2 regions of the Priestia sp. MDV22-iso46 genome follow, and region 2 is predicted to be linked to the other one. Evidence: a T-box and tRNA genes for the amino acid it is inferred to sense, from the RefSeq annotation. Region 2 holds a T-box; the other holds one or more tRNA genes.

Region 1 (15,682 bases), on a different contig from region 2:
ACAGCGTGAATTAAATCCGGAAATTTAATCGCATCTTGGATAAAGAACACGGGAATGTTATTTCCAACTAAGTCATAGTTTCCTTCTTCTGTATAAAATTTTGTTGCAAAACCACGGGCGTCGCGCACCGTTTCAGCTGAACCTTTAGAACCTGCTACAGTAGAAAAACGGACAAATACAGGTGTTTTTACAGACGGATTCTGTAAAAATTTAGCTTTTGTATATTCACTGAGAGAGTCATACAGTTCAAATTCTCCGTGAGCAGCGAAGCCTCGTGCATGAACGATGCGTTCAGGAATGCGCTCGTGGTCAAAATGCGTCATTTTTTCACGGAAATGAAAGTCTTCCATAAGGGTTGGACCACGTTCACCCGCTTTTAAAGAAAATTCATCTTCGGAAAGCTTTAACCCTTGATTGGTTGTGAGCGCTTGGTTTCGATCATCTGTTTTAAACTGCTCGAGCTGTTCTTGCTTGCTTTTTTCATTTACAGGGTGCTTTTTTGTCATACCTGTCTTCCTCCTTGATCTTCAGTTAATAATCATTACAAAATGTGTACCCTATCAAAAGTTGAAGCAAACAGAAATGTTGGAATTTTTTCGTAGGAAATCCGTTATTTTCTTGTTATGATTATGAATAAGTATTCATAAATACAAAAATAAAAGGAGAGGGGATACATAGATGAAAACACGGGTAACAGATTTATTAGGGATTCAATATCCAATTGTACAAGGAGGTCTTGCGTATTTAGCGTACGCAGAACTTGCCGCTGCTGTCTCAAATGCAGGCGGGCTTGGACAAATCACAGCTATGACGCTCCGAAAACCTGAGAAACTACGAGCTGAAATTAAGAAAGTACGTTCTTTAACTGAGCGTCCTTTTGGCGTTAATTTTGCTGTGGGAGGTCAAACAGAAGGTTCTTATAAAGAACTTCTCGACGTAGCAGTAGAAGAAGGCGTGCCGGTTGTTTCCATAACAGGAGCAAATCCCGCACCTATTTTTGAGAGATTAAAAGGAACGGGAATTAAAACGCTCGTACTGGTAGCCAACGTGCGTCAAGCTCAAAAAGCCGAGAAGCTAGGAGCAGATGCTGTCATGGCAGTGGGGCAAGAAGCAGGAGGACATATCGGACGTGAGGATCTGGGTACAATGGTATTAATTCCTCGAGTAGCTGCGGCTGTGTCAATTCCGGTTTTGGCAAGCGGAGGGATTGGAAACGGACAAGGATTATTAGCAGCGTTATCATTAGGCGCTGAAGGGATAGAAATGGGAACACGTTTTATCGCGACAAAAGAATGTGTAGATGCCCATGATGCATATAAACAAGCTATTGTAGAAGCCAAAGAAACCGATACTGTGGTTATTAAACGTTCGTTCGGGGCACCTGGACGCGTATTGAAGTCCCACTACACTCTTGACATTATCGAGCGTGAGCAGCAAGGAGAGAGGTACGAAGAGTTAAAAGACGTCATTAGCGGAGGGGCAAACTGCCGGTATATTTATGAAAATAAAATCGATGAAGGCTATGGATGGGCAGGCCAAGTCGTTGGACTGATTGATAATATTCCAACGGTGCAAGAGCTTTTTGCCAGTATGATAGAAGAAGTAGAAGCTGGTTCTAAACGACTGCTGAGTATATTGGAAAAGAAGTAGAGATACAAGCCGTCATACCGCAGCAATTATTCGCATATTTATAATCTATATCTCTAAATGAGGTGAGAGAATGAAAAGGATGCGAGCATTTGCTATTATGACGTTTTTAGTAGTAGGTTCAGGGTATGCAGTTTTTACTAAAAAAGAAGAAGTTTTCAAGACTCAGCAAGCACAAGTGTACGAAGAAGCAAAGCCTGTTATTAAACAAATGGACAAACTGGATATTTGGCATAAAATCAGCAGCGGTTTAACTGAAGCGGGCTATGAATCAAGGGGCGTGAATTCTTCCCTTTACTCAAAAGACAGAGTAGAGCTGGATGTGTATATGGAGCCTTCCGTTTCAGCTGATGCCAAAACGCAAGAAACGATTAAACAAATGGTATATAAAATACTCGAAGAAAATAAGTTTCAGCAAAAGGCCTTTCATGTAACAATTAAATTCCTGCCCGAAAAACAAGCAAAATAGACTTGTCTCGGCCAGGAAATTTTTTTGTTAAAATGCTTTTTCATTGGCTGCTGGAATACTCTCTGGGAGAGAAATTTCAGCATTTTTGGGCTGATACGCAATTTTTCCGTCCAGCACATCATTTGCTTTTTGTAGATCTAATAAATTTTCCCATCGTGCGATAATAAAAGCAGCTACCGCATAACCAATAATATTAACTGTAGTCCGGTAATTACCCATAAAGCGATCAGGAGCGAGCATCAGAGAAACGGCTGCTACCGGAATGGATCCGGTTGCTGCTGCGGTAGCAGAGAGAGCAACAAAAGCTGATCCTGGAATACCAGCCATTCCTTTAGACGTAAGAAGAAGAACACCAAGCATTAAAAGCTGATCAGTGAGGCTCAAATCCACGCCCGTTGCTTGTGCTAAAAAGACGAGGGCAAGAGACAAGTAAATGGAAGCACCGTCTAGATTAAACGAATAGCCCGTAGGTACAACAAGGCCGACGACTGCTTTGTTGCATCCTGCTTGTTCGAATTTATCCATGAGCTGCGGCATAACGGCTTCAGTGGAACCCGTAGCAAATGCCAGCATAATTTCTTCTCGTATATATAGAATGACTTTCCACAAACTTAATTTTAAATAGATTCGTAAAATAACAGCTAAAACAAGAACAAATGCTAGACAAGCAATTGTCATAGCGATAAACAGCTTTCCGAATGCAGCAAGTGTTCCAAGACCGTACTGACTAACTGCAAATGCCATGGCACTAAACGTGGCAAGAGCCGTTAATTTCATAATGTATCCCATAATTTTAAACAATACATCATTTACTTTCTCCAATACATTTAAAAGTGTCTCTGCTGTTTTTCCACTTATATGGACAAGCGCGATGCCAAACAAACAAGAAATTAAAAGCACTTGAAGCATGGAGTTGCTTGAAAAAGCACCAACTGCACTGTCTGGAATCATATTAAGAAAAAAATCACCTTCACTCGGAAGTTCGGAGCCGTTAGTTTTCGCGTCCACTTCGCTTGTGCTTAAGCTTGAAGGATCAACATTCATACCGGTGCCGGGATTCATTACGTTTGCTACTAATAGACCGATTAATAGAGCGAATGTTGTGACAATTTCGAAGTAAAGAATGGTTTTTCCGCCGATACGCCCAACTGTTTTAATGTTTCCAACCTTGGCAATTCCAACAACGACTACTCCAAAAATAAGAGGAGCAATCAGCATTTTGATAAGCTTAATAAAACCGTCTCCAATCGGTTTCACAGCATTCCCGAAGCTTGGCCACAGATATCCTACGGCTATGCCAAGTACAATCGCCATCATAATTTGAAAGAAAAGACCTTTATAAAAAGGTTTTTGCTTACTTTTTGCCGCTGTTTGTGTCATGTGTTCTCCCTTCGTCGTACAATTTTTTAGATATCACAATAGATGTTATGTTTTTTTACATTTTAACGTAAGGTTGTTTGAGGTGTCATTGGTCTCTTTGACTAAAATTCAATAAAAATATTAGTTGAAGTGTATAAGAAGGGAAGGGAGTGGTTTAAAACATTATTATTTTTAATATAGATCTTTAAAAAAACTAATAAAAAGCACATGCAAAGGCATGTGCTTTTATTTGTTAAATTAATTTAATTCCGCTAATTAGAATGATGGTTGCCATAATGGCTTGAAGCGGTCTTGAAGGCACTTTCGTTGATAAACGGCTTCCGATTAACACACCTGGAATAGATCCAGTTAATAGGTTAGCAGTCAACATGTAATCCACGCTTCCGAAGCTTGCATTTAAAATACCAGCCACCGTAACGAGAAGAAACGCATGTGCAATATCAGTTCCAACTAGCTCAGATGTTTTTAGCTTAAATAAGTACAGCATCGCAATCGCAAATAATGAGCCCGAACCAATCGATGTTAGTCCGACAATGAATCCAAAGACTACACCAATTCCGATTGTTAATCCTTTTTTCTGATTTAAGTCCATTTCTTGAAAACGATTTGGGCGAATGAATTTATCAAAAAAGACGCGAAAGATAATTGAAATGGCAACCAGTGTCATGACATATCCAAGAGCGTGCTTAATAATCGTTTCTTGATGCTCGTGAAAAGATGGAAATGCATGAAGTGTGACAATGGCAAGAACAGCGCTCGGAATACTTCCGAAGGCTAAATATTTTGCTAATTTAAAGTTAATGGTTCGCTGTTTATAGTGCTGAGCGACTCCAAATAATTTTGTGATAGAATTGTAGACAAGATCTGTTCCTACGGCAATGGAAGGGTTAATGCCGAGTACAATCAGTAAAGGTGTTAATAAAGCGGCGCCTCCAACTCCCGTTAAGCCTACTAGGGTTCCGACGAATAATCCCATTAAGGTAATTGATAGTTCCATGTTTCTTCCTCCTACTCTCAAAACCAAGTACATTGATCTGATTATAGAGCATTGTAGCTCATATGTAAATAAAATTCTGAATATTTTTAGTGGAGTTGAAAAGGTTTTCTTTGCCTTCACTATTTTGGGGAACGGACGATAAAGTCATAGGAAGTTATAAAAAAGTAAATAGAATACGTTTATTTGTCTATGATTACGCTCTAATTTGTGTTACAAATGTAAATGCAATAAAAGAGTTTATTTTTATCTCATTTGAAAGACCGGTGAATACATGAGTTTTGTCACGAAAGATTTGTTAATTAATTTTTTATTTATTTTATTGGCGCTGTTTTTAGTGCAGATGTTTTATTTAATCAAGTATGCTAAAAAAATTCATTGGTGGAAAGATCGTTATATCGCGGTATTTCCGATTTTAGCTATTATCTTTTGCCTTTTGTTTCCGGTTAACGGAGCTTATGTCCCCGATGATTATCGAATGGATTTACGAAGAATTCCTTATATTTTAGGAACGCTATATGGAGGCTGGCCGCTAGGAAGCTTGCTTTTTGTCTTTATTTTACTGCTGCGCTTGCTAATTGGCGGGTACGATGTAGGGTTTTTATCAACACTAATTGCTCTTCCGATTTTATCCATTCCTTTATTTTTCATAACAAAATACTTTTTACATTTCTCATTAAAAAATAGAATTATCGTGAGCACCTGTCTTAGTGTAATCGGTTCTTTATTAGCTATGCTTGTATCTATTTTTGTCTTGCACGTAACAAGCATTCCTATTAGCGTGTGGGTTCAATTCGCGATTTTAGATGTAGCAGGCATGTTTGTCATTACCATACTGTGGGAAGCGATACGGGCAAATTTACTAGTGCTGCAGCGCCTGATGAAAGCAGAGAAACTAGAAATTGTCAGTCATTTAGCTGCCAGCATCTCTCATGAGGTGCGAAATCCTCTAACGGCAAGCAGAGGATTTATGCAAATGCTGCAAGAAGATGAAAAAGAACCTGCTAAAAAACGCTACATTTCCATTGCGATTAATGAACTAGATCGTGCAAAAGAAATCATTGATGATTACTTGCTGTTTGCCAATTCTGCTCCGGAACGAAATGAAAAAATGAATATTTCAGAAGAGATTCATCATGTCACCCATATTATGACGCCTCTTGCCAATATGAATGGAGTCGCTATTGATTTTACATTTGATGAAGAAGTGAAGTTCTTCGTAATGGGAGAAAGAAGAAAGCTTCAGCAGTGCCTAATCAATTTATTTAAAAATAGTATTGAAGCCATGCAAAATGGAGGCACGTTAACCGTTAAAGTAACAAAAGAAGGCGGAGCTGTTATTGTGGATATTATCGATACAGGCTGCGGCATGACGCAAGAACAAATCAACCGGCTAGGCGAACCGTATTTTACAACAAAAGAAAAAGGTACGGGGCTTGGAACGATGGTATCTTTCAGCATTATTCATTATATGAAGGGAAAAGTGAGTGTGTCTAGCATAAAAGGAAAAGAAACGTGCTTTTCACTTCAATTTCCACTTTGTGAATAAAGAGACTGGAACAAAAGTTATTTAGTTGAAGGAAGATCCGAATGAGTTTGATTCTTGAGCGAGAATCAAACTCATTCGGATTTTTTCATTGGTAGGGTAAATGTAGGTTTCATCTATTTAGTTGCTTCTAGCGGTTGATGAAAGGGCAAAGCGAAGACTCCTGCGGGAAAAGCGGCACAGGTGAGAGCCCGCAGGAGCGTACGCGATGAGGAGGCCCACCGGCCGCCCGCGGAAAGCGAAGTCTTGCACGGAAATCAACAGCGATGTCTCAAGCGGTTCAGCTCATGTATCCCATTTATTCGACTTTAAATTGGAATGATTTAGTTATGTCTTAATCTTTTTTAATGAAGTTCACTCACATACTGATCAATCATCGTTTGCAGTTCCTCTAGGGGCGTTTTACTGTTGTTAACAGACAGCTGCTTTAACGATTGAAGGGCACTATCCACAACAAACTTGCGGGGATTTGATTGTTTAAACAGCTCTTCTTCAATAAAACTAATAAGCTCTGTGCATTTTTGACGCTCAAATTCATCAGTAAATTGTTTGTGAACCTGTTTTTTTAAATCGATAAGTGCTGCAGAAATGTCCTGTTCTATTTGATTTTTAGTATTCGGGCAAGATGGAAGCCATTCTTTAATCGTTTGCGGATCGAGCAAAATGTCTCCTGCATTTGCTACTTCGTCTACAAGAGGAAGCAGGCGCTTGACACTGTAGCTTATGATCTCATGCGGGTCAGTATTTGTGCCGTTAACCATAAAATTATAGTGAAAGTTGCGATGAAGCATGCCAAGAAACATAATTGCACAATCTAGCAGGTACGGTTTCTTTTCTTGTCCAAATAAATCAATGAACCGCTTGTAAACCCAGTTTACTTCAATAAACTGGGTTTTTTTTATGTATGCTTTTAAATCAGGATCATTGGAAACAAATACTTCTTCAAGTAATGTAAAAAATTTATGTTTATGATGGTTTTTCATCTGTGCATCAATCTGTTTAACAAATACATCTACATCGGTCAGGCTTTTACCAACCAGCAGCTGGTTTCGCTCTTGATCAATTGTTGTATGAAGCCAGGTGAAAACAGCGATTAATAATTCATTTTTTGAAGAAAAATAGTTGTAGAATGTTCCTTTTGAAATGCCGCTATAATCAATGATGTCTTGAATAGACGTAGCTTGAAATCCTTTTTCAACGAAGAGATGGTGTGCATTTTTTACAACTTGCTGTTTTCGGTTATTCATTATTATCACCTAAATATAAAATTAGACTCATGGTCCAACTTTATGATACATGATTTAAAGCGTTTACACAAATGTTCTTTTTTAAAGAAATGGACGATATCACGACAACATATTGATATAAAAGGGTTATAGGAGTAAAAAAGTCGATAAAATAAAGGACATGAACGCAAGATTTTTCGCTTGCATAAATTGAACTCACAGTATAATATACTCTATGTAGAACATGTGTCTAAAAAAATGAACTTGAAGTATAAGGAGGTACAATAATGAGTCAATCGATAAATCAAATGGAAAAGCCGCCTTATGGCATAATTGCTATTTTGTTAATAGGCGCTTTTATCTCATTGTTGAATGAAACGTTATTAAACGTGGCGCTGCCATCTATTATGAAAGACTTAGATGTGACAACGTCAACTGTCCAGTGGCTTTCTACTGGTTATATGTTAGTGAATGGTATTATGATTCCAACTACCGCTTTTTTAATTCAGCGCTATTCTGTCAGAGGCTTATTTTTAACGGCTATGACTTTATTTACAGCAGGAACCATACTTGCCGGCGCTTCGCCCGTATTTTCGGTCTTGTTAACCGCTCGTATTATTCAAGCATCAGGCGCAGCCATTATGATGCCGCTTTTAATGAACGTATTGCTCACAAGTTTTCCATTAGAAAAACGAGGAGCTGCTATGGGGATTTTCGGTTTAGTTATGATTTTTGCTCCGGCAATTGGTCCTACATTATCAGGGTGGCTAATTGAACACTATGAGTGGAGAATGCTGTTCCACCTTGTTACGCCAATCGCGGCAATTGTATTAATAGGCTCTTTCTTCCTATTAAAAGACAAAAAAGAAAAAGTGGAAATCAATTTGGATTTCCTATCACTTGTGTTATCTACGATTGGATTTGGAGGACTTCTATACGGATTTAGCTCAGCAGGGGATAAAGGCTGGGATTCTGTGGAAGTATACGGCACCATTATCGTAGGAGCTGTGGCGCTGATTTTATTTATTACGCGTCAGTTCAAGCTGAAAACACCTATGCTTGAATTCCGCATTTTTAAATATCCAATGTTTGCTTTATCATCAACGATTTCAATGGTGATCACAATGGCATTATTCTCAGCCATGCTGCTAATGCCAATTTATGTTCAAACGGTACGAGGCATTTCTCCGCTTCATTCAGGATTACTAATGCTTCCGGGTGCGCTGCTAATGGGTGTGATGTCACCGATTACCGGAAAATTATTTGATAAATTCGGAGCGCGTGCACTGGCTGTAACGGGTCTAACGATTACAGCCGTTACGACGTATTTCTTCAGTAACTTAGAGCTTGATACGACGTATACAACGCTCATTACGCTTTACACGCTTCGCATGTTCGGAATGTCTATGGTGATGATGCCGGTTATGACAAACGGGTTAAATCAGCTGCCGCAACGCTTTAATCCGCATGGTACTGCGATGAATAACACGCTTCAACAAGTATCGGGAGCTATTGGTTCGGCTCTTTTAGTAACGGTGATGTCAAACCGTACAGCTACGCATGCAAAAGAGCTCGCTCAAGATGCAATGAGCGGAGCAGGAGCAGCGAATGCAACGGCAGCCGGGGCAGCTCAAATGAAAGAACAGATTGGGATGCAGGCAATGGTACAAGGAATTAACGATGCGTTTGCCGTCTCAGTAGTACTAGTGGTGGTTGCCTTAATTCTTTCATTGTTTATGAAACGCGCCACGCCGGCAAGTGAAGATGAAGTGATAAAGGAAAAAGCAGGACGCGAGCAGTTTGCTAAATAAAAAAGAAATCCCCGCTGAGACAGCGGGGATTTCTTTTAGCTTGTATATCTAAAGCTTAAGCCCATTTTCTTTAATAATTTCCGGTAGCCGATGGACGTTTGATCAGCCATAATATGCGCTTCCATCTGCAGGTCTAAAGGCAAGTCTTCAGGTTTTTGGTTTTCAACCATTTCACGGTCTTCGTCAAAGACGCGAAGGTTAAAGTCATACACACCTTCAACGGGAGAATCTTTGTCAAAGTTTCGAGCGATTGGTGCGAATAAACGTGTTTCGCGGGCTGAAATAGGAGAGACTGCATTCATAATCCACAGCTCTGCGCCTTCTGGGAAGTATACTTTTAGCGTAGCTGTAAACGGCGGATAAACATCAAAGACGCGAAGCCATTTAAAATCAGGTGGATTTAAATGCTGCTGTTCTTTGGAATAATTGCTCACGGTGCTGGTATATTCTACATGAAGCCCATAGTCTGTATCGCTTACTTTATATTTAGGCACAAAGGCGTTGTTTCGATCACCAAATGTGTCCGTGTGCACCCAAGCAAAATGAGCTACGTCTAAAAAGCCTTCCATTTGACGACCGGCCGAACCCATGATATCAAAGCTCGGACAAACAATTTGCTGAAAATCAGGGTCCTCCCAAGCATCGAAGTAAGGCAGGTTATCTTGTTCTCCTGTCAGGGAAGTCCATACTAATCCAAATCGTTCAATAACTGGATAGACGGCCATACACAGGCGGGGAGAAATGTTGGCATCAGGGTGAGCTGGAATCGACGTGCATGCGCCGTCCGTTGCATAGCGGAAGCCGTGGTAAGGACAGACAATTTCATCATCTTCCACCCAGCCCATGCTAAGCGGGGTGCCTCGGTGAACGCATAAATCACGAGCCGCTACTACTTTGTTTGTCGTGCGGTATAGAACTAGATTTACATCTAGTAGTTTTACGGACGTTGGTTTCTCTGTTACATCACTGCAGCGTGCGACCGGGTACCAATACTTGGCGAGCGTCGTCCAATCTTCCAGGCTGAACGTGCAGTCTCTTGGGTAGGGAGTTGCCGTTTTTGATTTGGTCATGGTTGGTTGTTGTTCCATCTATTTTCTTCCCTTCTTTTGTAAGCTCTTTTACTAAGGGTAATATAAAAAAAGAAAATTCACACAATTTATGTAAGGAGTTCTAACATAAAATATGGAACTTTGTAGAAAGTGCGAATTTCAGAAGACGCAAATTAGAGAATATACCAATAAAAAAATTTAAAAAAGCGCTTCCTAAATAAATTTAAACGTGATATAATTTTCCAAGACGCTGGTGTAGCTCAGTAGGTAGAGCACTTGCATGGTAAGCAAGAGGTCGCAGGTTCGATCCCTGTCGCTAGCATACTAAAAAAACCTTCTTTCTTGTTGAAAGAAGGTTTTTTTATTTGTGTTGACTTTAAAATTCTTCTCCGAATTATTCTTCCCCGCCTTGTGAAAACTTTAACAGTTTGATAGCCTTATTAGGAGGCTATGAGAAAACATGTGTATCTTTTCCACTATGTCTTATGAATCATATTTAGAAATATTCTTAAAAGAATGTTTATTGCCTCTAAGTATTGGGTACACGAAACTAGGGGTTAAATTTCAACAGGGAGTGTGAACGATAATTTGATTACGTTTAAGAATGTGTCAAAGCAATATCCAGACGGTACGACCGCCGTGAAAAATATTAATCTAGAAATTAAAGAAGGGGAGTTTTTCGTTTTAATTGGTCCGAGTGGGTGTGGGAAGACAACCACCTTAAAAATGATTAACCGTCTTCATGATATTACCGAAGGAGAACTATACATAAAAGATAAGCTCGTATCGGCCCACAACATACATAAGTTACGCTGGAACATTGGCTATGTCCTGCAGCAGATTGCTCTTTTTCCTCATATGACCATTGCTGAAAATATAGCCATTGTACCCGAGATGAAGCATTGGAAGAAAAACAAAATCAAAACGCGCATTGATGAACTGCTTACCTTGGTAGGACTAGACCCAAAGCAATATAGAAACCGAAAGCCGTCTGAGCTCTCAGGTGGCCAGCAGCAACGTGTAGGTGTAGCACGTGCCCTCGCAGCCGATCCCCCCGTTATTTTAATGGACGAACCCTTTAGTGCCCTCGATCCGTTAAGCCGCGAACAGCTTCAGCAAGATATTATTAGCTTAAAAGAAAAAATCAAAAAAACATTTGTGTTTGTTACGCATGATATGAGCGAAGCGATGACGCTTGGAGATCGTATCTGCCTGATGAAAGATGGGGAAATTGTTCAAGTTGGAACCCCGGAGGAATTCATTCAAAAGCCTAAAAATGAATTTGTAAAAACATTTATTGGAAATCAAGGCAATGCTTTATTTGAGACATTGGATATGTTTGTCAAAGAAAGTGAACAGCCAGACGTAGAGCCTACTGAAGAGCTAGCTTCAACCGCCACTGTTCAGCAGGCAATGGACGCCCTTTACGACCATGAAGCAATAGCCGTGAAAAAAGGGAGCAAACGCATTGGCGTTGTAACGCGCAAAAACCTATTAGCGTTTCTTTCTGATAAAACGAAAGAAGGAGGAACGCTGTAATGAATGCACTAAGCACATTATTAGATCAACGAGGAGATGCACTGTTTCAAGCTCTTCTTGAACACATTCAAATTTCCGTACTGGCTCTTGTTATCGCCGTATTAATTTCAGTGCCGCTCGGACTGTACTTAACGAGGCATGACCGCATTGCTGAACCGATCATTGGCGTAACAGCCGTACTGCAAACCATTCCTTCACTCGCTTTATTAGGATTACTGATTCCTCTTGTCGGAATTGGAACCTTTCCCGCGGTTATTGCACTGTTTTTATATTCGCTTCTTCCTATTGTACGAAATACATATACCGGAATTAAAGAAGTGGACCCATCTTTAATTGAAGCATCCAAAGCCATGGGGATGAACTCGTGGAGACGATTAATCAAAGTAGAACTTCCTCTAGCACTTCCTGTCATTATGGCCGGAATTCGCACAGCGATGGTACTCATTATTGGTACAGCGACAATCGTGGCTCTTATCGGAGCGGGCGGACTCGGAAGCTTAATTTTGCTTGGTATTGACCGAAGCGATAATAGTTTGATTTTATTAGGAGCCATTCCAGCCGCATTATTAGCGCTTATTTTTGATGGAATTCTGCGAACGATTGAACACTCAGCTAAAAAAGGGTCCAAAAAACGCTCGTTTATTATGATCATCGTATTAATACTCATTCTTGTTTCTCCGTTTGCAGCGATGAGCGCAACAAAACCAGACCTTGTTATCGGAGGGAAGATTGGTGCAGAACAAGATATTTTAATTAATATGTACAAAGAATTAATTGAAGATCAAACCGATATGAAAGTAAATCTACGTTCGTCGCTTGGGAAAACGGTATTTGTATTTGAGGCTCTGCGTAACAAGGAAATTGATTTGTACCCTGAATATACGGGTACAGCCATTGTGACGCATCTAAAGGAACAGCCGGACAGCAAAGATGAAACAGAGGTGTACAAGCAGGCAAAAGAAGGATTTCAAAAGAAATTCGGCCTTGTCTATTTAGATCCAATGAAGTTTAATAATACGTACACATTGACCGTAACAAAAGAATTCGCTAAAGAAAATAATCTAACAACTATTTCAGATTTGGCAAATGCAACAGATAAAGTAAAAGCAGGGTTTACGCTTGAGTTTAAAGATCGCGAAGACGGCTATGTAGGCATTCAAAAAGAATATGGCCTTACCTTCCCGAATATTAAAACGGTGGAGCCGAAGCTTCGCTATCGCGCTGTAGAAAAAGGCGATATTAACGTGCTTGATGCTTACGCAACGGACCCTGAAATCAAACAGTTTGGTTTGAAAGTCTTAAAAGACGATCAGCAGTTCTTCCCTCCGTATCAAGGAGCGCCTGTGCTTCGTGAAGATACGCTAAAAGAGCACCCTGAACTGAAAAAAATCTTAAATCAACTGGGCGGTAAAATCAGTGATGATGAAATGCGTGAAATGAACTATCAAGTAAATGCGAAAGGAAAAACGGCTGAAGAAGTTGCTCATCAATTCTTAGTGAAAAAAGGATTAATTAAGGAGTAAAAACGAAGAAAAAAGCTAGGACAACAGTATGTTAGTTGAAAGAAGATCCGAACGATGAATCGTTCGGATCTTTTTATTTTAGTTGTTTCTAGCAGTTGATTGGAGGGCAACGCGAAGACTCCCGCGGAAAGCGAAGCCTTGCATGGAAATCAACTGCGGTGCAAGAAGTGATCCATACTTGATTATTTACTCCATTCGTCCGTCTTTAGATTGGCGTGATTTCGTTATGTCTCAATCTCTTTTTAATGCGGGAGAAGCATTAATGAAAATGAGGCCTTATGAACAAGCTAAAGGTACCGAATTTGTTTTCTGATGGAAGGGAGGCGCTTTTATGAATTCATTTTTTACGTGTCATCCTGTACAACATTCCTTTCAGCTTTTTTCAGTTGAACATCTTGTAACTTTAGCTATTATCGTGATCATAGGAGCATTTATTTTTTTGTGTCGAAAGCAGCTGCGAAAAAAGATGTTTGTGTTCATTTTGCTTTCACTGATTCTAATTGCTTCAGAAACAGCCTACCAGGCTTGGGAAATCAGCTGCCATCAGTGGTCCGCTGAAACTTCCTTGCCTCTTCAGCTCAGCGATATAGTCGTGCTGCTGGCTGCTGTTATGCTGATAACCAAAAGCAGGCTTCTTTTTTATTTTGTGTACTTCGCAGGAATCAGCAGCTCTGTTCAAGCGATGATTACCCCGGACCTTGGCGGCTATGCGTATGCCCAGTTTCGCTATGTGCAGTTTTATGTATCGCATGGCGGTGTGGTACTTGCTTGCTGTATGCTAATTGCTGTCTGCAGATATGAGCCGACGTTTCGTTCTTTATGGGTAAGCGTAGTATCTGTTAATCTGTACGGAGGTTTTATCTATGCTATGAATCGTTTACTCGGGGCGAATTATTTATATATGATGAAAAAGCCAGAGCACGCTTCCTTACTGGATGTTCTTGGACCTCATCCTTGGTATTTAGTATGGATTGAAGGAATCATGATTCTTAGCTTTCTTGTCCTTTATCTGCCGTTTTGGGTACATAAAAAAATTAAAGGTGATAAAAACAAAGTCAATTTTATTGAAGCAGAATGATAATACTGGTAGTTTATAAGTGTAAACTAACTCAGATTTTCTGAAGGAAAAGGAAAGAATGACTGAACAAGCCGTTAGAGGCAAGCATAAAAATAGAAAAGAATAAAGCAAGCACAAATATCAGAAGGAGAGTATCAAAATGAAAACACTGGTTATTTTAGCGCATCCAAGCTTAGCATCTTCTCGTATTAATAAAGCGTGGGCAGAGCGAGTAAAAAAAGAAGAGAATGTGTACGTTCATGATTTATACGCAAACTATCCTGATTTCAAAATTGATGTAGAAAAAGAGCAGGAGTTAGCTGTTCAATTCGATCGTATTGTTTTTCAATTTCCATTTTACTGGTACAGCTCACCAGCACTCTTAAAAGAGTGGCAAGATGTTGTCTTAACATACGGCTGGGCTTATGGAAGCAAAGGTACTAAACTTCAGGGAAAAGAGTTTGTCGTAGCTACTTCGACAGGGGGCCCTGCAGAAGCTTATCAAGAAGGGGGATACAACCGTTACCCAATGAATCATCTGCTTCTTCCTTTTCAAGCTATGGCAAATTTAACAGGTATGAAGTTTCAAACGCCATTTTTATTTCAAGGAGCAGGCGGTGATCTGAGTGACAAAGTTATTCAAGATAGTGCAGAAAGCTACGCTCGATTACTAAGATAATAAAAAAAGCCGCGTCACAGCGGCTTTTTAATTTGCGTTTGTTCGTGAGAAAGAAGTAAGCAGCTTTTGAGGAGCGATATCTAATCCTTCAATTAGTAGTCCTGTCATAGCCGTTAGACTCCCGACTTCAAAAGATTCCCCGGCTCTCCAAAATGCTGATTCACCTTGTTTGATATAAATTTTCAGTCCGTTATCGCCAGCTACCCAGCCTTCCCCGTGAACGACTAAAAGAAGCTGTGGAATCGTAGCTTCTTGACGAGGGGTATAATCATTTTCTTGAAAAGATAAAAAGCTGATTTTGACATCTCCAGTATGAGAAAGTAATGGGTTTACTTTATAGGTAGAATGAAGAAAGGAACGCTCTTCTTCAGCTTGAAAACCATATAATTTCATCATTTCATCTCCTTGGCTAAAAAATATAAAAAGAAGTCCTTCTCCTTTCATATACGCATGTAACAGCAAAAATAGAACTCCAAAGAAACGGCTGTTTCTAGGAAAATGGCTTCATTTTTTGTCGAAGCTGAAAATTTTTTGAAGGATAGGGAGGAAAAACAGAAGTTTTTTTGAATAGTATAAAAAAGGTGTCCGCTAATGGACACCTTTTCCTAATTTAAAAATGATTGTAACGCTTGTTTGTTTTCTTCAAGGTCGATGCTTAAAACAGCACCAATACCGGATATTCGTTCGTTTGAATAGGAACCTTCAACCGGTAAACGAAGAGATTTTAAATCTGGCTGATTTCCAACTAAAAAATCTTTTCCT
Region 2 (15,682 bases):
TATTGTTTGTTAAAATAAAGGTAAGATAAGAAGAGAGCGAAATGGAGGAACATGAATGACACAAAAACTAGTATTAATTGACGGGAATAGTATTGCCTACCGTGCATTTTTTGCTTTGCCGCTTTTAAACAATGATAAAGGAATACATACAAATGCCATATATGGCTTTACTACAATGCTGACACGTATCTTAGAGGAAGAGAAGCCGACGCATTTACTTGTGGCATTTGATGCAGGGAAAACAACGTTTCGCCACAAAACATTTACAGAATACAAAGGAGGCAGACAAAAGACGCCTCCTGAACTTTCAGAGCAGTTTCCCTTTATTCGTGAGTTATTAGATGCATATGGGATTAAGCGCTATGAACTGCCTGATTATGAAGCAGATGATATTATCGGTACGCTTTCAAAACAAGCTGAAAAAAAAGGAATGGCCGTAAAAGTCATTTCCGGGGATAAAGATTTACTTCAGCTTGTGTCAGAACATGTAACCGTAGATATTACGAGAAAAGGAATTACGGATGTCGATTCCTATACGCCTGCAGCCATTGATGAAAAGTATGGTATTACGGCTGCACAAATTATTGATATGAAGGGCCTTATGGGGGACAGCTCGGATAATATCCCAGGCGTGCCCGGAGTCGGCGAAAAAACAGCCTTAAAGCTATTAAAAGAGTTCGAAACGGTTGAAAATGTATTGAAATCTATCGATCAAGTCAGCGGTAAAAAATTAAAAGAAAAGCTAGAAGATAATCGTGAATCAGCCATCATGAGTAAAAAGCTTGCAACTATTTATTGCGAAGCGCCTCTTGAAGTATCTGTAGAAGATGCAAAGTATGACGGGTTTGAATCTTCAAAGGTCATCTCATTATTTAAAGAGCTTGGGTTTAATTCTCTGCTTGCTAAATTTGGTGAATCAGCAGAAGAGGAAGCAGATTTTGAAGAACTGACGTTTGAAATAGCGCAGGAAGTTCACGATGATATGTTAACAAGCGAAGCAGCTCTGATCGTAGAAGGGTATGAAGAAAACTACCATCACAATCAGCTGCTCGGTTTTGGAATCAGCAACAAGAATGGCCACTATTTTATTGATAAAGATACAGCTCTTTCATCTTCTAAATTTAAAGCATGGTTAGAAGATGGACGTGTAAAAAAGACTGTGTTTAATGGGAAACGTACGATTGTATCGTTAAAATGGGCGGGGCATGAAATTAAAGGAATTGAACATGATGTAATGATTGCTTCTTACATCTTGAATCCTGCTGAGGCAAATGATGACCTAGCGACAATTGCAAAATTAAAAGGATACCATCAAGTGCAATCAGATGAAGCTGTGTATGGAAAAGGAGCTAAGCGAAGCATTGCGGAAGCTGCTCAGCTAGCTGAGCATGTTATAAGAAAAGCAGCCGCCGTAGCTTATTTAAAAGAAGTGTTAGAAAAAGAATTGGTTGAAAATGAACAGTTTGAGCTGTTTGAGAAGCTTGAAATGCCTCTTGCCATTGTCCTTGCTGATATGGAATATCAAGGGGTGAAAATTGACCGCGCGCGTTTGGATGAAATGGGCGAAGATCTTCGAGAGCAGCTTGAAAAAATTGAAGCGAAAATCTACGAATACGCTGGACAAGAATTCAATATTAATTCGCCAAAGCAGCTAGGAGTTGTTCTTTTTGAAAAAATGCAGCTTCCAGTCATAAAGAAAACAAAAACAGGCTATTCCACATCAGCCGATGTATTAGAGCAATTAGCTAGTACCCATGATATTATCCCAGAGATTTTACAATACCGTCAGCTAGGAAAATTACAGTCTACGTATATTGAAGGATTAAAAAAGGTTATTCATGAAAGCGATGGAAAAGTTCATACCCGCTTTAATCAAACGTTAACTCAAACGGGGAGGTTAAGCTCAGTAGATCCTAACTTGCAAAACATCCCGATTCGTCTTGAAGAAGGTAAAAAAATAAGAGGTGCGTTTGTGCCTTCACAGCCTGATTGGTTAATATTTGCGGCGGATTATTCACAAATTGAGCTGCGCGTACTGGCTCATATTGCAGATGATGAAAAGCTAATCGATGCGTTTAAGCATGACTTAGATATTCATACGAAAACAGCGATGGATGTGTTCCACGTCGAAAGAGAAGAAGTAACGTCGAATATGCGCCGCCAGGCTAAAGCAGTTAACTTTGGAATCGTCTATGGCATCAGTGATTACGGTTTATCGCAAAGTTTAGGAATTACAAGAAAAGCAGCGGCTACTTTTATTGAGCGCTATTTAAAAAGCTTCCCTGGTGTACAGGAGTATATGGATACGATTGTACGCGATGCAAAAGAAAAGGGATATGTAACAACGCTCTTGCACCGCCGACGTTACTTGCCTGAAATCACGAGCCGAAACTTTAACCTCCGCAGCTTTGCTGAGCGTACGGCTATGAATACGCCTATCCAAGGGACGGCAGCTGATATTATTAAAAAAGCAATGATTGAAATGGATAAGCGCTTAAAAGATGAAAATCTTCAGGCTAAGCTGCTGCTTCAAGTACACGATGAGCTGATTTTTGAAGCCCCAGAAGAAGAAATTAAAATTTTAGAGAAAATCGTACCAGAAGTAATGGAGAACGCTTTAGAGCTAGAAGTTCCGTTGAAAGTAGATTATTCTTACGGAAAGACTTGGTACGAAGCAAAGTAGTGGAAAAAGGATGTGAAAAACGTGCCAGAATTACCAGAAGTTGAAACCGTCAGACGTACGTTAATTGAATTAGCCAGTGGAAAGACCATTGAGCGTGTAACAGTTAAATGGCCTAATATTATCAAACGTCCTGAACAAGTTGAACAGTTTTGTGATGCGCTTGTTGGACAAACCATTCGAGATGTTGAACGCAGAGGTAAGTTTTTGAAAATTGTGCTCGATGATTATACGATGGTTTCTCATTTGCGCATGGAAGGGAAATATGCTCTCCATGAGAATGCAGAAGAACCAGATAAGCATGTACACGTCTTTTTTCACTTCACGGATGGAACGGAATTGCGATACCGGGATGTAAGGAAGTTTGGTACTATGCACTTATTTAAAAAGGGAGAGGAAGATCTGTTTCCTCCTCTTATTGGCCTTGGACCTGAACCGTTTGACGAAACATTTAATCCTAGTCAATTAAAAATGAGAATCGGCAAAACCTCTCGAAAAATCAAGCCGGTTTTACTCGATCAAAATGTCGTGGTTGGGCTGGGAAATATTTATGTAGATGAAGCACTGTTTCGCGCAGGGATTCATCCTGAACGAGTGGCCAGCCAATTAACAGACGAAGAGTATGAAAAATTGTACGAAGAAATTGTAGCGACTCTTCAAGAAGCTGTGAAGCAAGGAGGCAGCACAATTCGCACGTATGTAAACACACAGGGACAAATAGGCATGTTTCAGCAGCAGCTTTATGTGTACGGAAGAAAAGGCGAATCCTGTAAAATGTGCGGTACTCCAATTGAAAAATTTGTTGTAGGCGGTAGAGGAACACATATCTGCCCAAATTGTCAGCCGGCTAAAAAATAACAATGGATGGGCTCCTTTCATATACTACGTATAGACAGAAAGGAAAGGAGTCCTCTCATCATGATAACATTTTCTTTACTTATTCTTGCTTTTGCCGTAAGTCTTGACAGCTTTAGCGTTGGCCTGACATACGGACTTCGAAAGGTGAAAATCCCGCTGAAATCCATTTTTATTATTTCATGTTGCTCAGCATTTTCTTTAATGTTTTCTATGTTTTTAGGAAAAGTACTTACGCATCTATTTTCAGTGGATGTACTAAATAAAGTAGGCGGAGGTATTCTTGTTCTGCTTGGGATGTGGATTTTATACCAGTTTTTTTGTCCGGCAAATTCATCTCGAGTGAAAGAAGAAAAAACATTAGTGAAAATTGAAATTAAGTCAATTGGCCTAGTCATCAACGTATTGAAAAAGCCAATTGCAGCAGATTTAGATAATTCAGGTTCCATCAATGGAATTGAAGCATTTATACTTGGAATTGCATTATCTCTGGATGCATTTGGAGCAGGGTTTGGAGCGGCTTTATTAGGTTATTCGCCGTATGCTCTAGCAATTGCTGTAGCTCTTATGAGTTCTCTTTTTTTAAGTGCGGGCATACAGTTTGGCAAGGTTTTTTCACGTTTATCATGGATGAAAATGTTCTCGTTTGTACCAGGAGTTCTGCTCATTATTTTAGGTATTTTTAGATTTTAAATAAAGGGATAAAGGAGAGACCAATGTCAATTGTAATTGGATTAACGGGCGGAATTGCAAGCGGAAAAAGCACGGTAACCGGAATGCTACGAGATATCAATATTCCAGTAATCGACGCTGATCACATTGCAAAAGAAGTCGTAGAACCAGGAAAAGAAGCATACAAACAAATTGTCGAGACGTTCGGCCGTTCTATTCTTCACGAGAACGCGGAGATCAATCGAGCGGCTTTAGGGGAAATTGTGTTTTATCAAGAGGAAGAACGTAAAAAGTTGAATGCAATTGTACATCCTGCCGTAAGAAAAGAAATGCTTTCTCAAAAGGAAAGCTATATAGAGGAAGGTTACGAAGCCGTTGTATTAGATATTCCGCTGCTGTTTGAAAGCGATTTGACACACTTAGTGGATAAAGTAGTGGTTGTATATGTCGATGAGTCTGTGCAGCTAGAAAGGTTAAAGTCGCGTAATAACCTCTCGGCGGAGGAGGCCTATGCGCGTATCCATGCACAGCTGCCTTTGATTCAAAAAGTAGCCTTAGCCGATGCGGTGATCAATAACAACGGTCCTGTAGAGGAAACAAAACAACAGCTTTTAAGTATATTAGCCCTATGGCTAGATTAAAGAGTGAATGATTGCATTCACTCTTTTTTTATTGGGAATATTTAAGGGCTTCTAAAAAAGAATGTGTTAAATATCTGTTCTCGCTATATACATATAGTAAAACTTAATTAAAATAATTTATTAAAAAAAATTAATATTATTCACTTTTTAAATATTTATGTTATACTATTCAATATAAAAAGTTAAATAGTATAACACATATAGAGAGGGGTATAGCCATGAAAGCACGTATTGCCATTAATGGTTTTGGGAGAATAGGAAGAATGGTGTTTCGCACAGCGATTATAGAGGAAAATTTAGATATTATTGCAATAAATGCATCTTATCCAGCAGAAACGTTAGCACATTTAATCAAATATGACTCTATACACGGACCATTTAATGGAGATGTCAAATGTGATGATGATGCGCTAATTGTTAACGGTAAAAGAATTCAGCTATTAAATTCACGTGATCCGCTGAATTTGCCTTGGAAAGAGCTTGGGATTGATCTAGTTGTTGAAGCAACGGGAAAATTTAATTCAAGAGAAAAAGCGCAGTTACATATTGAAGCAGGTGCGAAAAAAGTTGTCTTAACGGCACCGGGTAAACAAGAAGATATCACCATTGTGATGGGCGTAAACGAACGAGAGTTTGATGTGAATCAGCATAACATTATTTCTAATGCCTCTTGTACGACAAATTGTCTAGCTCCAGTTGTCAAGGTACTAGACGAAGCGTTCACAATTGAAAACGGTTTAATGACGACCGTTCATGCATATACAAATGATCAAAAGAATATCGATAATCCGCATAAAGATTTGCGAAGAGCTCGTGCGTGTGCTCAATCAATTATTCCTACAACAACTGGAGCAGCCAAGGCACTTTCATTAGTTCTTCCTCATTTAAAAGGAAAACTTCATGGGATGGCGCTTCGTGTGCCAACGCCGAACGTATCGCTTGTCGATTTAGTTGTGGATGTAAGGAAACCTGTGACGATGGAAGATGTTAATTTAGCGTTTATTAAAGCTGCTGAAGGACCATTAAAGAATATTTTAAATTTAACAATGGAACCACTCGTATCAATTGACTTTAATACAAATCCTCATTCAGCGATTGTAGATGGACTATCCACCATCGTAATGGAAGATCATAAAATTAAAGTGTTAGCTTGGTACGATAACGAGTGGGGCTACTCTCAGCGCGTAGTCGATTTGGTAAGATATATTGCTGCAGAAATGCGTAATGGATCAAAAATAAGAGTAAGCTAAGAAAGCTATTGATTGCTTTTAAAAAAAACAGGGAGCTATCGCCCTGTTTTTTTTTTGTTTTTATTCAAAAGAATAGGGAAAAGCAATAAGATAAGCATGCAAAGGGGTGTTTATTTTCCTCAATTTTAATAAAAAATTAATAGTCGTTTAGCAGCTTTTACACACTTTCTCACGAGAATACAGGGGTAATTTGTATAGGTCTATCTGCAAGAACAATCTTTAATAAAATCAAAACACGTATTGCAAAATAAATGTAAACAAAGTATACTATGTTTCGTGAACTTCTTGTGTACCTTTCGGTGATGTGGCTACTTAAAGGGTTAGGACCTCTTTGGACTAACTTTCCCCCGTGGTAGTTAACATGCTATATGGCGAAAGAACTTCATGTTTAACGATTAAAAATTGTTAAAGGGGGAAATATCATTATGGAAACAATGGGTCGTCATGTCATCTCAGAATTATGGGGATGCGATTTCGATAAGTTAAATGATATTGATTATATTGAAAAAACGTTTGTTGATGCAGCTTTAAAATCTGGTGCGGAAGTTCGCGAAGTAGCGTTCCATAAATTTGCACCTCAAGGTGTAAGTGGCGTTGTTATTATTTCAGAATCACATTTAACGATTCACAGCTTCCCAGAGCATGGTTATGCAAGTATCGATGTTTATACTTGTGGTCATTTAGATCCTACAATCGCAGCAGATTATATTGCAGATGCTCTAAGTGCACAGACACGTGAAACAATTGAATTACCACGTGGAATGGGTCCTGTTCAGGTAAAACAAACTAAAGCGAATGCACTTTAATAGTGTCGATTGATTACGTAAGTTAAGAGGTGTATTACACACCTCTTTTTAGTATATAAATTTTTAATACGCAAAAACAAAGGGGATAACAACATGGGGGTAGTACAAGCAGTTAAATCTTTATTTTCTAATCATGTAGAAACAAGCGATCACCATTCAGATCCGACTCTAAAAACGCATTATTACAAAACAACGGCCGGGAATGCATTTAAGCAAGTTCATGAAATGTTGAAGCACATGCAAGGGATAGAGATACTTGCTGCGTATGAAGAGCGAGGAGAAATTAGCTTAAACGTTGTAAAAGGAAGAAAAGCTTTTGTTGTGATTACTATTATTAACGTACGTCCTCTTGAAACCGCTATCGATTTTTCTGCTACAACAGAATCAAAAGTGGTGCCGGTTGATTTTGGTTTTAGTAAAGAACTTGTACGTACGCTTTATAAGAGCTTTGATCAAAAACTTATTCCTATTTCTTCGTAAGTTCCTTATCATTTTTGAATTTCAGGAAATAAAATGGGGAAATTCCTTTTCCTTTACTTGTATTCAAGCCTTGTTTTCTATAAGATGGAATAAAGCAAATCCTTTAATACAGCATCGTGTTTGTTAAAGGAAATGATGATAAAAATCATAATAAATGGCGAATAGCCGGCTAACATAGATGGAAATTAACTTATATAAGAGAAAATAAAAAGAAAAACAAGGTTTATTATTGGAGCTGAGAATATGAAGTGCCCATCCTGTCATTACAATGGAACGAGAGTGCTGGACTCGCGCCCTGTAGAAGAAGGCCGCTCTATTCGTAGAAGACGTGAATGCGAAGAGTGTCACTATCGTTTTACAACTTTTGAGAAAGTAGAAGAACTTCCGTTAATTGTTGTAAAAAAAGATGGAGCGAGAGAAGAGTTCAGCAAAGACAAAATCCTTCGAGGGTTAATTAAGGCGTGTGAAAAACGCCAAGTAAGCTTAAAACAATTAGAAGATACCGTACACGATATTGAAACAGAGCTGCGCAGTCAGGGTACATCAGAGGTGCAGTCAGATGTGGTAGGAGAAATGGTGATGGAGCGATTAGCTGCTATCGATGAAGTCTCTTATGTTCGATTTGCTTCTGTATACCGACAATTTAAAGACATCAATGTATTTATTGATGAATTAAAAGATTTAATTAAGAAGGAACGACTGTAAAAGAGCTATTGAAGTATTCTTTAGGCTCTTTTTTTGTCATTTCTATTACTTTAAAAGTAGGTAGGGAACGACATGAAAGAACAACATTGGAAAGAAATGATACCGGTCGATCGTTATGTTGTTCGTTCGAACGGCATACTGCAGGAATACGACCGAAAGATTTTAACCATGCTCTATCAGCCGTTGGTGGGTACAACGTGCTTTGGTCTGTATATGACGCTATGGAGCGAGCTGGAACAAGATCGTTTATGGGGGAAAGAGTCTACGCATCATCATCTAATGTCAATGATGCAAATTAATTTGAAAGCTATTTACCATGAGCGGTTAAAATTAGAAGGCATTGGTTTGTTAAAAACATATATTAAGGAAGAAGATGATGTTCGTGTGTTCATTTATGAGCTCATTCCTCCTCTTACGCCCCATCAGTTTTTTAACGATGGCGTGTTAAATGTATATTTATATAACCGACTCGGAAAATCTATCTTTCAAAAAGTAAAAAATTATTTTTCTGATTCACTCGTCGATGACCAATCGTTCACAGATGTGACGCATTCATTTAACGATGTATTTAAATCAGTTAAAGCAACAGAGCTGGCTCCAAGTTTTCAGTCTGAAAGCAAGGATGTATTTTCTCCTGATGCTCAAACGGACTTTGTGGATTCCTCCAAACGCGCTTCTATTGAGATGAGCCCGGATTCCTTTGATTTTGATTTATTTTTAGCAGGTCTAACAGATTCAATGATTTCGAAAAGGTCTATTACATCTAAAGTAAAACAAGCGATTGAAAAGCTAGCCTTTTTATACGGTATCGATCCTCTTCAAATGAAAAACGTGGTGCTCGATTCGCTAAATGAGAACGATCAAGTTGATATTGAATTGCTTAGAAAAGCGGCACAGTCCTTTTACCAATTTGAAAATGGAGAAGCACTTCCAAATCTAAGCGAACAAATTCAGCCGCCTATGCTTCGTACTATGCAGGAAAAGCAGCCGCAGACAAAGGAAGAGCAGCTCATTCAACAGCTTGAAGTGACTTCTCCTCGACAGCTTTTGATCGAGTTTTCCGGGGGAGCAGAGCCTTCAAAAGCAGATTTGCAAATGATCGAAGAAGTGATGTTTAACCAAAAGCTTTCACCAGGGGTAGTAAATGTTCTTATTTACTATGTTATGCTAAGATCCGATATGAAATTATCTAAGAGCTATGTAGAGAAAATTGCTGGACACTGGGCGCGCAAAAAGGTACAAACTGTTCAAGATGCCATGAATTTAGCTAAAAATGAACAGAAAGAATATCAGAATTGGACCGAAGCAAAGCAAAATAAAAAAACGGCTGGACGAAAAATTGTGCGTAAAGAAATGGTGCCAGAGTGGCTGAGTGATGAAGAAAAAGAAGAGAAAAAGCAGCCTTCAAAAGAAGTGGACGGATTTGAAGAAGAAAAACGAAAGCTACAAGAAGAGCTCAAGCAGTTAGATCAAGAGCTAAAACAAAAGCATAAAGAATAAAAAGCAGGTATGATAGAGGTGAGGTGAAAAAGATGAAGCCTATCAATGATTCACTAAATCAGTTAGTGAACAAAAAGGATTTTAAAGCACGCTTAGAAGCATTAAGAAACAGTATCCTGTCTAATCCCGAAGTTAAAACATTTTTGCAAGAGCATCGCCATGAGTTAGATGAGCAAATGGTCGACCGAGGTCTGATGAAGATGCATGAATTTATCGACCAAAGCAAATGCTGTGACAAGTGTCCTTCTTTGCAAAGCTGCGTCAACATGGTGAAAGGATACCACCCTCAGCTGGTTGTAAAAGGCCGTAATATTGATTTACAGTATGAACGCTGTCCTAGAAAAGTACAAGAAGATGAGCGAAAAGAACAAGAATCTTTTATTCAGTGTATGTACGTGCCTAAAGAAATTTTACAGGCAACAATGTCTGATATTGAAATTGAGCAGGGAAGATTTGAAGCCATTAAACTAGTAAGAGATTTTGTGCGAGAATATGAGCCAAATAAGAAAATGAAAGCTTTATATTTACACGGTTCGTTTGGTGTGGGGAAAACGTATTTTCTTGGAGCAATTGCCAATGCGTTAGCCGAAAAGAAAGTGAAATCTACCATTCTGTATGTCCCGGAGTTTTTGCGTGAGTTAAAAGGTTCGTTTCAAGATCAAAGTTTCAATGAGAAAATAGAGTATGTCAAAAAAGTACCGGTTCTTATGCTTGATGATCTCGGAGCAGAATCCGTAACGAGCTGGATGCGAGACGATGTGCTCGGAACCATTTTACAATTCCGTATGCTCGAAAATTTGCCGACATTTTTCAGCTCGAATTTAAATTTTAAAGAGCTTCAACATCATTTGACTTATACCCAAAGAGGCGAGCAGGAAGAGCTCAAAGCCGCTCGTGTCATGGAACGAATTAAGTCTCTAGCCATTCCTGTTGAAATGAATGGAGAGAATAAACGAAATAGATGAGCAGGTCGTTTTACATTTCTTGTAACGACTTGCTCATTTTTTTGCATGTTGCCCCATATACATTAATAAAGCGTGTCCAAAGGGGGGCTATGAGGAATGAAAATATTCTTTAAATATGTAGAAGACGCAGTCGTTGTATATGAGTCTTTATGCGCGAAGCGAAGCGCTTTATCATATGGTTCACAGTGCTTGAAGCTGGTGAATAATCAGCTTTTAGTCATTGATGAGACATACAATAGAGAGGCCGTTTTACAAGACATGGTGATACCGGTATTAACCCACGTAATTTTAAAAAAGAAAGAAAAAAAGATGATGGTAAACATATTAAAAGAACAATTTTTCTATTCAGAAGAGGAAGAGCAAGATTTGCTGCTTCAAATTATGGGGGGGATTATGGAAGGAGAGAGAGGCGAAATTCCGCAAAAAACATTTTCTCTTCCAAGAGAATTACTTATCCGCCAGGCTCTTCAAGACTTCTTCATTCATAATGTAACATTCACCTTTGAGTCTTTTCTCCAATTCCGCTTAAAAGAATATCAAGAGCGGCTGCGCTATTATGCCGAGCTGGCGATTGATGAATATAAGCTTGAACAAGACTATCAAATTCTTATTCATCAGCTGCGTCAAGCAGCTAATGAAAGACAGTTATCTACAGGCGATGTGTATGTAATGCACTTGAATAAAAACAAGTTTGTGTTGTACGACCACAATAGTAGATATGTTCCTGAACGTGAATGTGCAGCTCTAGCAGAGGCCTTTTTATCTGAACAAGAATCATTATACATAGACTCAACTATTATCGCGCCTTTGCTAAGTTTATCTCCAGCTGCTATTCATCTGTATAGCGACCAGCATGATCATGATTTTGTTTATACCATTCAAAATATCTTCCAAGAAAAAGTTATGTTATACGAGAAAAATGAATTTCCGTTTGATCAAAAGCAAAATATAACGTGAAAGGTTGATTTCTATTTTGAAAATGAATATAATAAATGCATATTGAAAAACAGCTATATGTTACAAGTTATGATGAGGACATGAGTGTATATTTACGGTTTGTAGAGAGGGAGATCCAGGCTGAAAATCTCCTAACACGGAATATATTCTTACCACCTCTAAACTTCAGTAGTAAACGAGCAGAGCCTCTAGTAATTACTGACGGAATTTCCGTTATAAAACCTCGAGCCGCTTCGGGTTCTTTGGGTTATCCAAGATACGAAGAGGAAACAAGGGTGGTACCGCGTGTATACACAACTCGTCCCTTTTGATAAGGGACGAGTTTTTTGTTTTTACAAAAAGTTTATTCAGTTATGTTAAAGGAGTGGAAAGTTGTGTCAGAAGTAATCAAAATGACATTTCCTGATGGAGCTGTTAAAGAGTATTCAAAAGGATCATCAACAGAAGATATTGCGGCTTCTATTAGCCCGGGATTAAAGAAGAAAGCATTAGCAGGCAAAGTAAACGGCGAGCTGCTGGATTTACGTACGCCAATTGAACAAGATGGCAGTCTTGAAATCATTACGCAAGATGCTCCTGAAGCGCTTGAAATTATGCGTCACAGTACAGCGCATTTAATGGCTCAAGCAATCAAACGTTTGTACAAAGATACAAAAGTACAGCTAGGTGTAGGGCCAGTTATCGAAAACGGTTTTTACTATGACATCGATATGGAAGAATCAATTACTCCTGAAGATTTAGGTAAAATTGAAAAAGAAATGAAAAAAATCGTTAATTCAAATATTGAAATTGAACGAAAAGAAGTTTCTCGTGAAGAAGCCATTCAACTTTTTAAAGAAGTTGGCGATGAACTAAAGCTTGAATTGATCGATGCGATTCCAGCAGGTGAAAAGGTTACGATTTACCAACAAGGCGAATTCTTTGACCTTTGCCGAGGCGTGCACGTGCCGTCAACAGGCAAAATTAAAGAATTTAAACTATTAAGCGTGGCGGGTGCTTATTGGCGCGGAGACAGCGATAATCAAATGCTGCAGCGTATTTACGGTACAGCATTCTTTACAAAAGCAGATTTAGACGAGCATCTTCGTCTTCTTGAAGAAGCAAAAGAACGTGACCACCGTAAACTTGGTAAAGAGCTAAACTTATTTACAAATTCTCAAAAAGTAGGACAAGGTCTGCCTTTATGGCTTCCAAAAGGTGCGACGATCCGCCGTATTATCGAGCGTTATATCGTAGATAAAGAAGTAAGCCTTGGTTATCAGCACGTTTACACTCCAGTGCTCGGAAGTGTAGAACTTTACAAAACGTCTGGTCACTGGGAGCACTACCAAGATGACATGTTCCCTGCAATGGAAATGGATAACGAAGACCTGGTTCTTCGTCCGATGAACTGTCCTCATCACATGATGGTTTACAAACAAGGTATTCACAGCTATCGCGAGCTTCCAATCCGTATTGCTGAGCTTGGAACGATGCACCGCTACGAAATGTCAGGAGCATTATCAGGACTTCAGCGTGTTCGAGGCATGACACTAAATGATGCGCATATCTTTGTACGTCCCGACCAAATCAAAGAAGAATTTATTCGTGTAGTTCGCTTAGTTGAAGCGGTTTATAAAGATTTTGGATTTGAAAATTATTCATTCCGTCTATCTTACCGTGACCCTGCAGATACAGAAAAATACTTTGATGATGATGCAATGTGGGAAAAAGCACAAAGCATGTTAAAAGACGCGATGGATGAGCTTGACCTTGATTATTATGAAGCTGAAGGAGAAGCGGCATTCTACGGTCCAAAACTAGACGTTCAAGTTAAAACAGCTCTTGGTAAAGAAGAGACGCTATCTACGGTTCAATTGGATTTCTTACTTCCTGAACGATTTGATTTAACGTATGTAGGAGAAGACGGAAAACAACATCGACCGGTTGTTATTCACCGCGGCGTGGTGTCAACAATGGAACGTTTTGTAGCTTTCTTAATCGAAGAATACAAAGGAGCTTTCCCAACGTGGTTAGCACCTGTACAAGTTCAAGTGATTCCGGTATCACCTACCGTTCACCTTGAGTATGCAAAAGAAGTGCAAGAACAGCTTCAGCTGGCGGGTATTCGTGTGGAACTTGATTCTCGCGATGAGAAAATCGGCTATAAAATCCGTGAGGCTCAAATGCAAAAAATTCCTTATATGCTTGTTGTAGGGGATAAAGAAGTAGAGGATAAAGCAGTAAACGTACGTAAATACGGTGAGCAGAATTCAGAAACAGTGGACTTCCAAGCCTTTTTACAAAATGTAAAAGCAGAAGCATCTCGCTAATGAAAAAAGCAGAGAATTGAAATTCTCTGCTTTTTTATGCAACATTTATAAAAAACTGTTGCATAAATGTTTTTCCTTTGATACAATAATTTTTGTTGTGAAAAAAGAACGAAATCATTGACTTTTGTCTTTGTTGATACTATAATAGCTTAAGTAATTGAATACTTGTTTATACAGAAGAAGAAGCACCCGCTTCTCACCTGAGTGACGCATAGAGCAGTTAGCAGGTACATCGTATCTTAATTAAAACGATAGAAGTGTGGGTGCAGTATGTACTCACACTTTTTTGTGTGAGTTAATAATCGGTCTAAGCAAGCGTATTCGCTCATTAAACCTTGGAGGTGGCTACTTATTAGCAAGGACATGATGGTAAACGAGGGCATTCGAGCTCGCGAAGTTCGTCTAATTGATCAAAACGGTGAACAATTAGGAATTAAATCAAAAAATGAAGCATTAGAAATTGCTTCACGAGTAAATCTTGACTTAGTAATGGTTGCTGCAAATGCGAAACCGCCGGTATGTCGTATTATGGACTACGGTAAATTCCGCTATGAGCAACAACGTAAAGAAAGAGAAGCTCGTAAAAACCAAAAAGTTGTAAACTTAAAAGAAGTTCGTTTAAGTCCAACAATTGATGAACATGATTTTAACACTAAACTTCGTAACGCACGCAAGTTCCTTGAAAAAGGTGACAAAGTGAAAGCGTCTATTCGCTTTAAAGGTCGTGCCATTACTCATAAAGGGATTGGCCAAAAAGTACTTGAACGTTTTTCACAAGCTTGCGAAGATGTAAGTTCAGTTGAATCGGCTCCTAAAATGGAAGGCCGCAGCATGTTCTTAGTCTTGGCACCTAAAAACGAAAAGTAATAGAACGAGGAGGAACACCCCATGCCAAAAATGAAAACACATCGTGGCGCTGCAAAGCGTTTCAAAAAGACTGGAAGCGGTAAATTAAAACGTGCTCGTGCTTACACAAGCCATTTATTCGCTAACAAATCTACAAAACAAAAGCGTAAATTACGTAAAGGTTCTTTAGTAAGCAAAGGTGACTTCAAACGTATCCGTCACTTATTAGATAACATTAAGTAATTTGGGTTGAGATAGAAACAATACAGGAGGTAAACAATTATGCCACGCGTAAAAGGCGGTACAGTAACACGCAAACGTCGTAAAAAAGTTTTAAAATTAGCTAAAGGTTTCTTCGGTTCGAAGCATAGATTATATAAAGTTGCTAATCAGCAAGTTATGAAATCTCACATGTATGCTTATCGTGACCGTCGTCAGAAAAAACGTGACTTCCGTAAATTATGGATCACACGTATTAATGCAGCTGCTCGTATGAACGGTCTTTCTTACAGCCGTTTAATGCACGGTTTAAAATTAGCAGGTATTGAAGTTAACCGCAAAATGCTTGCTGACTTAGCTGTAGCTGATGAAAAAGCATTTGCTGAATTAGCAACTGCTGCTAAAAAAGGCTTAGATAAGTAATGAATATAAAGTCTCGTCATCTTTAGATGATGAGGCTTTTTTGCTATCGGAGGACATATCATGAATGAACTGCTGCTTACCTATTTTATTGTTATTAATATAGTAGGGGTAGGAATGATGTATAGAGATAAACAAAAAGCGAAAAGACATGAGTGGAGAATTGCCGAAAGCACACTGTGGACGGTAGCTGCTATCGGAGGAGCTCTTGGAGGACTGATTGGTATGTATTGCTATCGTCATAAAACGAAGCACACATCGTTTACAGTAGGTTTTCCTATTCTTGCTGCTCTTGATTTACTTTTCTTTTTTGTTATCAGCTGAGCACAAATGATTTTGTGCTCAGTGTAAAAATTCTCGAACGGGGCTTTTCC

The links. The T-box of region 2 lies ahead of thrS (threonine--tRNA ligase). A T-box ahead of a tRNA ligase gene usually reads a tRNA of that ligase, here a tRNA-Thr.
Region 1: it encodes a tRNA-Thr, which carries the amino acid that the T-box ahead of thrS (threonine--tRNA ligase) is inferred to sense. The anticodon was not compared.

The regions. Positions count from the first base shown of each region.
Region 1 covers NZ_JBZVWT010000002.1:788,928-804,609, forward strand. Annotated here, with positions in the region: gene AC4NPH_RS15960 (catalase) at 1-506, opposite strand, end outside; gene AC4NPH_RS15965 (NAD(P)H-dependent flavin oxidoreductase) at 679-1,650, shown strand; gene AC4NPH_RS15970 (hypothetical protein) at 1,721-2,116, shown strand; gene AC4NPH_RS15975 (cation:dicarboxylate symporter family transporter) at 2,144-3,496, opposite strand; gene AC4NPH_RS15980 (sulfite exporter TauE/SafE family protein) at 3,729-4,493, opposite strand; gene AC4NPH_RS15985 (ATP-binding protein) at 4,765-6,039, shown strand; gene AC4NPH_RS15990 (TetR/AcrR family transcriptional regulator) at 6,381-7,283, opposite strand; gene AC4NPH_RS15995 (DHA2 family efflux MFS transporter permease subunit) at 7,550-9,073, shown strand; gene AC4NPH_RS16000 (Rieske 2Fe-2S domain-containing protein) at 9,109-10,161, opposite strand; tRNA gene AC4NPH_RS16005 (tRNA-Thr) at 10,372-10,444, shown strand; gene AC4NPH_RS16010 (ABC transporter ATP-binding protein) at 10,711-11,661, shown strand; gene AC4NPH_RS16015 (ABC transporter permease/substrate-binding protein) at 11,661-13,184, shown strand; gene AC4NPH_RS16020 (hypothetical protein) at 13,327-13,497, shown strand; gene AC4NPH_RS16025 (YwaF family protein) at 13,516-14,262, shown strand; gene AC4NPH_RS16030 (NAD(P)H-dependent oxidoreductase) at 14,402-14,920, shown strand; gene AC4NPH_RS16035 (cupin) at 14,948-15,316, opposite strand; gene AC4NPH_RS16040 (LCP family protein) at 15,526-15,682, opposite strand, start outside.
Region 2 covers NZ_JBZVWT010000006.1:139,472-155,153, forward strand. Annotated here, with positions in the region: gene polA (DNA polymerase I) at 56-2,683, shown strand; gene mutM (DNA-formamidopyrimidine glycosylase) at 2,705-3,538, shown strand; gene ytaF (sporulation membrane protein YtaF) at 3,599-4,228, shown strand; gene coaE (dephospho-CoA kinase) at 4,252-4,848, shown strand; gene AC4NPH_RS24180 (glyceraldehyde-3-phosphate dehydrogenase) at 5,067-6,098, shown strand; gene speD (adenosylmethionine decarboxylase) at 6,524-6,904, shown strand; gene AC4NPH_RS24190 (hypothetical protein) at 6,998-7,384, shown strand; gene nrdR (transcriptional regulator NrdR) at 7,628-8,089, shown strand; gene AC4NPH_RS24200 (replication initiation and membrane attachment family protein) at 8,162-9,589, shown strand; gene dnaI (primosomal protein DnaI) at 9,622-10,554, shown strand; gene ytxC (sporulation protein YtxC) at 10,651-11,511, shown strand; T-box leader at 11,572-11,820, shown strand; gene thrS (threonine--tRNA ligase) at 11,865-13,823, shown strand; ribosomal protein L20 leader region at 13,995-14,117, shown strand; gene infC (translation initiation factor IF-3) at 14,187-14,690, shown strand; gene rpmI (50S ribosomal protein L35) at 14,712-14,912, shown strand; gene rplT (50S ribosomal protein L20) at 14,952-15,311, shown strand; gene AC4NPH_RS24235 (DUF1294 domain-containing protein) at 15,372-15,632, shown strand; gene AC4NPH_RS24240 (hypothetical protein) at 15,651-15,682, opposite strand, start outside.